DNA from 2 places in the Paenibacillus solisilvae genome. Region 1 is predicted to be linked to the other one. Evidence: riboswitches for the same ligand, from Rfam matches in the RefSeq annotation. Region 1 holds a riboswitch; the other holds the start of a gene.
The links. Region 1 has a riboswitch for thiamine pyrophosphate ahead of ACFPYJ_RS16860 (ABC transporter substrate-binding protein). Riboswitches for the same ligand answer to the same signal wherever they lie in the genome.

Region 1 (3,764 bases):
GGTGATATTAATACGGCTGCGGAATACGCAGCTGGGGCAATGGGAGATGAAACGCTGAGGAATGCTTTGATTGCAAATGGATTAACAACGATCCGTCAGGAATACAGCCCTTCCGTATATGTGGAGCGATATTTGGGTCTATTGGCCCGATTATAATTGCATGATCAGAATGTGTATAACGAACATATTCTATGGTATGAGATAGATGGCTGCAGCAAAGACCCGGGCTTGCATGTATCTGATGCAGCCTGTCGTGAAGTTCATATTACGCCTGTTGACCTAAGAGGTGGAGAATCCTATTCGGCCTTGCGGTCATGAGCTTGTTCCTCGATCCGAGAGAAGAGTGGAAAGTCCATACATGCTGCAGCTGTTTATCGGAAGATGAGGGATGAGGCTTCAAGGCAAGGGGATGAATCGTAAAGATGAATCACTCATTCTGGCAGAGCAAGAAAGTATTCATAACCGGTCATACGGGGTTTAACGGGTCATGGCTTTGTCTATGGCTGCGCAGGCTGGGTGCCGAGATCCACGGCTATAGCGACAAGCTGCCCACATCGCCTTCGATGTACCGGTTATGCGGACTGGAGCAGGATATTGCTTGGACGCGCGGCGATATTCGGGATGGCGGCAGGCTGACCGAAGCGCTTCGCATTGTGAAACCGGATATCATCTTTCATTTGGCGGCGCAGCCGCTGCTTGGGAGGTCCTATGAAGATCCGCTTACGACCTTTGCGGTTAATACGGTAGGAACGGCAGCTCTGCTGGATGCCGTCCGGGTGACGGGCAGCGACCATCCGGTGCGCGCAGTCGTATTAGCGACTTCGGACCATTGTTATGCCAACCGCGAATCGAAGATGGGCTGCCGCGAGTATGATGCTATTGGCGGGCAAGATCCCTTTTCGGCAAGCAAAGCCTGCGCAGAGCTCGTTGTTTCTGCGTACCGGCGATCATTCTTTGAGGGCGGAAGCGGCATGCCTGCCGTCGCGACCGTTCAGGCCGGCAGCATAATCGGCGGCGGGGACTGGGCCGAAGGCCGCATTGTCCCGGGCTGCGTGCGGGCCGCGATGCTCGGGCATGCTCCAGTGCTGCAGAGCCCGGAGACGGTCCGGCCATGGCAGCATGTGCTGGAGCCGCTGGCCGGTTATCTTGAGCTGGCGGAGCGGTTGTTCGGGAAAGGCGGAGCTTCCTACGCCGAAGCGTGGAACTTCGGGCCGCGGGAGGAGGATGCGAAGGCGGATTCTTGGCTGGCCGGGGCGTTCTGTTCGGCGCTCGGAATCCAGACCTCTGCATGCACTGGAGCAGCAGCGCAGGAAGCGGAGAACATCGGCTCGCGGAAAGTGACAGCAGTGCTGCGGCTTGATAGTACCAAAGCGCAGTACCGGCTCGGCTGGAGGCCATGCTGGAAGGCGGATGAAGCCGTTAACCGGACAGCGGAATGGTATTTGCAATGGATGAAAGGGATGCCGATGCGTGATGTCTCGGCGGCTCAAATCGCAGACTATGAAGCAGCAGCCGGCAATAACAGCAAGGAGCATGAGTTGGCCGGGGAAGGCGCTGATTCGATGTTGGCATTCACGGAAGAATCGAAGAGCGGCGGAGTATAGCAGCGGCCGGGCCGCTCTGACGCGCAGCCCCAAATAAATGCACAAGAATAACAGTGTTATTTATCATTTGTTTTGCTATAATAGAGCTTGCGACAATAGCTGAATAGATATGGGGAGCTGGATATGGCCGGCTGAGAGGGGATACCGTAATAATCCCGACCCTTAAACCTGATCTGGATAATGCCAGCGTAGGAAATCGCGTTGTAAACGAATCGCTGCCGCCTTTCACAAGGTGCTCGTACGCGGTACAAACTTACAGAGCACATTTCAAGCGTCTTCCAATTCGGAGGGCGCTTTTCTTATTAAATCGGGGTCTGACAAGCTTGTCGCTCAACATCTTGTACAACTGGAGAGGAGCAAGTGGAATGAGAAATTTCAGTAAACTAAAATGGGGGATTACAGGGCTTGCGCTAGTTATAGCTCTGACCGGCTGCGGGGCTAAGAACACAGAGAATACAGCCTCCGATAACCAAACCAATACGGCAGCAGGCGGCAAAGAAAATGCGGCAGCAGATACGAAGGACAAGCCGCTCACAAAGGTTAAGGTCGTGCTTGACTGGACGCCGAATACGAACCACACGGGGCTTTATGTGGCGCGGGATAACGGATTTTATAAGGAACATGGTCTTGATGTCGAGATCATTCAACCAGGCGAAGCGGGTGCCGATACGATGGTGGCTTCCGGTGCCGCGGACTTTGGCGTTGGCTATCAGGAGGGCATTACGCAAGCGCGCCTCCAGGGAGTGCCTCTCGTGTCGATCGCGGCTGTCATTCAGCATAATACATCGGGCTTCGCATCCCCGGCGGATAAGAACATCAAGTCTCCTAAAGATTATGAAGGCAAAACCTATGGCGGCTGGGGTTCCCCTGCTGAATCAGCGGTTATTGAATCCTTGATGCAGGAAGAGAAGGCAGATGTGAAGAAAGTGAAAATCGTCAGCATCGGCGATGCGGATTTCTTCACTGCAGTCAAGAAAAATATCGATTTCGCATGGATTTATTACGCTTGGACCGGGGTTGAGGCAGAGCTTCGCGGCGAGAAGATCAATATGCAGTATTTGACGGATTACAGCGAGAAGCTGGATTATTATACGCCTGTGCTTGAAACGAGCGAGAAAATGATTTCGGAGAAAAAAGATATCGTTCAAGCATTCGTAGCGGCATCTGCCGAGGGCTACAAATTTGCGATTGATCATCCGGGTGACGCCGCTGAAGTATTAATTAAAGCAGAGCCGAGCTTAAATGCGGATCTCGTTCGCGCCAGCCAGAAGTGGATCAGTCCTAAATATCAGGATGATGCGAAGAGCTGGGGCGAGCAGAAGCTTGAAGTTTGGACAAACTATGCGGATTGGATGCTTGAACACAAGCTGCTCGATAAAGAGCTTGATGCAGATAAAGCATTTACGAACGAATTCATTTCGGAATAGAGCATTCCTTGTGACGGCGATCGGATCGCAGACTCATACTAGAAGCAGAGAGGAATAATCCAACATGGCAAATGCACTTCTAAGCATTCAGATACTCCCTAGCACACCGGGCGGCGAAAGCGTCATTCCTTATGTAGATCGCGCGATTGAAATCATTAAAGCTTCGGGCGTACCTTACCGGGTCGCCCCGCTGGAGACTACGATGGAAGGCGAGCTTAGTCATCTGCTTGCTGTCGTTCAAGAAATGAACGATGCGATGACGGCAATGGGCTGTGCATCCGTTATTTCACAGATTAAAGTGTATTACAATCCACAGAGCGGCGCTTCTATGGGCAGGCTGCTGGAGAAATACCCCGATGGGCAGTAATCTTCGCAAATTATGGCCGCCGGCGGCGGTTATGCTCGCACTCGTGCTGCTCTGGCAAGCGGTGGTTGTCCTATTCCATATCGATGAATATATTCTGCCATCGCCGCTTGTTATCTTCATGAATGCATGTAAGGAAGCACCACAATTACTTGATCATACAAGGTCCACTTTGGGTGTTACCTTACTCGGATTTGCGGCAGGTGCGGCGGCGGGCTTCGTGCTCGCCGCTTTACTGCATCTAATCCCAGGTGCGAAAACCGCATTATATCCACTGCTTGTACTGACTCAAAACGTACCTACTCTGGCATTAGCGCCGCTGCTTGTGATCTGGTTTGGCTTCGGCATTCTGCCCAGAGTCATTCTGAT
Region 2 (3,764 bases), on a different contig from region 1:
AATGGACCGATCGCAGCCATGATCCGGACCGTTATATGAGCGCAGCGGATTACTCAACGGAAGCTACCGGAATCGATTATAAACAAACGAAAGGTGTGCTTGAGAAGAAATTTTATTACATCACGCCAAGCGGGCAATATGTCGCTCAGAAGCTTGTTGCTCCGCAGGAAGTCGGTACGTATGAGATTGGCTTGGCGGTCAGAGACGAATATGGGGCATGGAGTGACTGGGATGTCGTGCTGCTGCCGGTCGGAAGCATCTCGGCTCCCAATAACCCTCCGGTGCCAGGGTTTACGGCCAGCTATGTGAATACGTTTCGCGGCGTGCCCGTTACAATAAATTCGGCTGCTTATGATAAGGAGGATGGCAGCCGGGAGAATTTAGCTCATGAGTATTACATTCGCAATGCTTCAGCAGTTGGTGGTGGGGAATCCTTCCAAGGCAGTGTCCGAACGAATTGGAATAAGACCTTCAACTCGTTAGGCATCTTCAACATCAGGCATGTTGTTGAGGATGCTGACGGGGCGACCGCCCAGTATGAGCTGCAGGTCACCGTCCACAATCGGAAGCCCGGTGCGGAAATCACGATGCCGACAAGCACGGATCAATTAAACCCGACCAAGCTTACGGTGCTGAGACCTGATTTTACTTGGAGCTATTGGGATCCTGATTATGATAGGCAGACCCTGTATCAAGCCAAGATTTATAAGTATGGGGGAATTCTGCAGCTTGACTCGGGAGTGAGAAACGGGGATATGCTGGATTGGATTCCGCAATCCGACTTGCCGGAGAACGTCAGTATGTTCATTATCATTCGCGTGTTTGACGGTTATGATTGGAGTGATTACAGTGCGCCTAAGTTCTTCTATATCGAGACGAATCATCCGCCTACAGCGGATTTTGACTGGTCACCAAAGCCTCTGTATGAAGGCGATCAAGTAACCATTAGTCATGACATAGACGACCTGGATAAAGACGTTCTGAATGTTGACTATGTCATCCAAGATCCAGACCATGTCTCAAAAGCATATACCAGCACGCTTTCATTCCCATATGGCCTGAATGGCCCGGCCTTTCAAGCTTTAAAGGCTGGAACCTATATCGTTCAGCTAACGGTTTCGGATGCGAAAGCGCCGCCTGTCGTTGTGCGTAAAAATATCGTTGTCCTACCGCTTTCTGTACTAGGTCAAGTCAATCATACGGCATTGTGGGATCAACGCCGCAAGGAGCATAACGTAAGCGAGAGCGGAGACGAGGAATTGCCGCGTAGTTATGATGTGTACTGGGCAGGGGAGAAATTTATACTTCACGCTCTGACAACAGATACAGGCACATTAACGGCGGCAAACCGTGTTGAGGTGATCATGAACGGCTTCAAGGTTGATCTGGCAGCGGAAAATGCCATTCATACTCGATGGAGCGGAGAGCTGTGGGATGGGAGCTTCGAGAAGTTTCCAGATGGACCGCTTATCTTTACTTTCAAGGCTTTTTACAACAATGGCACAGTGAAAATAACGACGGTGACCGTCAAGATAGCAGGTAACGTTCAGCAGGTTTATGGCGTACACCGCAGGAATTAACATTGACAAATCACACATGCAGCGGTATAGTCGTACCATGAAATCCACTAGGGGCGCCCGTTATTGGGCTGAGATAAGGCGAGCTTGCCTTGGTCCCTTCGAACCTGATCTGGGTTATGCCAGCGTAGGAAAGTGGGATTGTACGTGCGACTCGGGATTGTTCGTAGCTGCCGCCTTTGTAAGTTGGCATTACGACAAACCTGCGCCCTGACTTGGAAGCTATCAGATGCTCCATGTTATGGGCGGCAGACCGCGACATCCACCGCTTCCTCGCCGGAGCGGTTTTTTTGATATATAGAAAAGTTTTTTTTCTATATATCAAAGAGATGAAACTCTTGCTGCCGCTTAGGACAGCATGGATTGTTTCATCCTGCGCATCGGTGATGAACGGAACATGATGTCGTGCCTGAGTGAGGACGATTGACCTGCGAGCTCCTCATCGAGCAGCAAGCCGCTATCTACGGCTTCTCCAAGGTCAATGCCAAGCACATTCACAACCCATAATCTTATACGCACGCCTCCTAGTGGTTTTCGAGCTTAGCTTCACACAAAACTCTAGGAGGTTTTTCTGTATGTCTATATTAACTACGCCACTGCCAGGCAGCCGAAAAGTGTATGTCGAAGGGAGCCGCGCTGATCTGCGTGTGCCGATGAGAGAGATTGAATTGTCAACGACTACCACCCGGAGCGGCGAGGAACAAGAGAACGCCCCTATTCGAGTCTATGATGCTAGCGGCCCTTATACAGACCTTAATTATCAGTCAGATGTAAGACGCGGTTTGCCGGCGCTTCGTCAGACATGGATTGAAGAACGCGGTGACGTAGTGTCTTACGAAGGACGCGAGATTAAGCCGCTGGATAATGGTTTTCACTCTGAGGATACAGCTGCCACGCGCGGTGCAGAGCTGTTTCCGGCTTTGGCACGCAAGCCTTTCCGGGCTAAGGAAGGCGCGAACGTAACGCAGCTTCATTATGCACGCCAAGGAATCATTACACCGGAGATGGAATATATTGCGATCCGCGAAGGAATGGAGCCTGAATTTGTGCGTAACGAAATCGCAGTCGGACGCGCAATTATTCCGGCGAACATCAACCATCCGGAGAGCGAACCGATGATTATCGGACGGCATTTTCACGTGAAAATCAATGCAAATATCGGCAACTCCGCCGTTGCCTCCTCAATCGAAGAGGAAGTCGAGAAGATGACTTGGGCGACACGTTGGGGCGCGGATACGATTATGGACCTCTCTACGGGCAAAAACATTCATACGACGCGCGAGTGGATCGTCCGTAATTCGCCGGTTCCTGTCGGCACGGTGCCGATTTATCAAGCGCTTGAGAAGGTCGATGGCAAAGCGGAGGATCTCACTTGGGAGGTTTACCGGGATACGCTCATCGAGCAGGCGGAGCAGGGAGTCGATTATTTCACCATTCATGCGGGTGTGCTGCTTAGATACATACCGCTCACAGCCAAACGTGTGACAGGGATTGTTTCCCGCGGCGGCTCTATCATGGCAGCTTGGTGCCTTGCGCATCACAAGGAGAATTTCCTCTATACGCATTTTGAAGAGATTTGCGAGATTATGAAGAAATACGATGTATCCTTCTCGCTTGGCGACGGCCTTCGTCCGGGATCGATTGCGGATGCGAACGATGAAGCGCAATTCGGGGAGCTGGAGACGCTCGGCGAACTGACCAAGATCGCTTGGAAGCATGATGTTCAGGTCATGATTGAAGGTCCCGGCCATGTGCCGATGCATCTCATTAAAGAAAATATGGACCGCCAGCTGGAGGTGTGCCAAGAGGCGCCTTTCTATACACTGGGACCGCTGACGACGGATATCGCGCCAGGCTATGACCACATTACCTCGGCAATCGGTGCGGCCATGATCGGCTGGTTCGGTACGGCGATGCTTTGCTATGTAACGCCGAAGGAGCATTTGGGTCTGCCGAATAAGGAAGATGTCAAAGAAGGTGTTATCACCTACAAAATCGCAGCGCATGCAGCAGATTTGGCGAAAGGCCATCCGCGCGCACAAATTCGCGATAACGCGCTATCTAAAGCCAGATTTGAGTTCCGCTGGCGCGACCAGTTCCATCTCTCGCTCGATCCGGAGCGTGCGATGTCTTATCACGATGAAACACTGCCGGCAGATGCGGCTAAATCCGCCCATTTCTGCTCCA

Region 2: it holds a riboswitch for thiamine pyrophosphate, as region 1 does, so the genes downstream of both, thiC (phosphomethylpyrimidine synthase ThiC) here and ACFPYJ_RS16860 (ABC transporter substrate-binding protein) in region 1, are expected to answer to the same signal.

What each region holds. Positions count from the first base shown of each region.
Region 1 covers NZ_JBHSOW010000063.1:5,982-9,745, reverse strand. The annotation lists gene ACFPYJ_RS16870 (glycosyltransferase family 4 protein) at 1-156, shown strand, start outside; gene rfbG (CDP-glucose 4,6-dehydratase) at 423-1,604, shown strand; TPP riboswitch at 1,706-1,816, shown strand; gene ACFPYJ_RS16860 (ABC transporter substrate-binding protein) at 1,970-3,031, shown strand; gene ACFPYJ_RS16855 (thiamine-binding protein) at 3,096-3,398, shown strand; gene ACFPYJ_RS16850 (ABC transporter permease) at 3,388-3,764, shown strand, end outside.
Region 2 covers NZ_JBHSOW010000015.1:31,081-34,844, reverse strand. The annotation lists gene ACFPYJ_RS02940 (hypothetical protein) at 1-1,580, shown strand, start outside; TPP riboswitch at 1,620-1,728, shown strand; gene ACFPYJ_RS02935 (hypothetical protein) at 1,926-2,096, opposite strand; gene thiC (phosphomethylpyrimidine synthase ThiC) at 2,153-3,764, shown strand, end outside.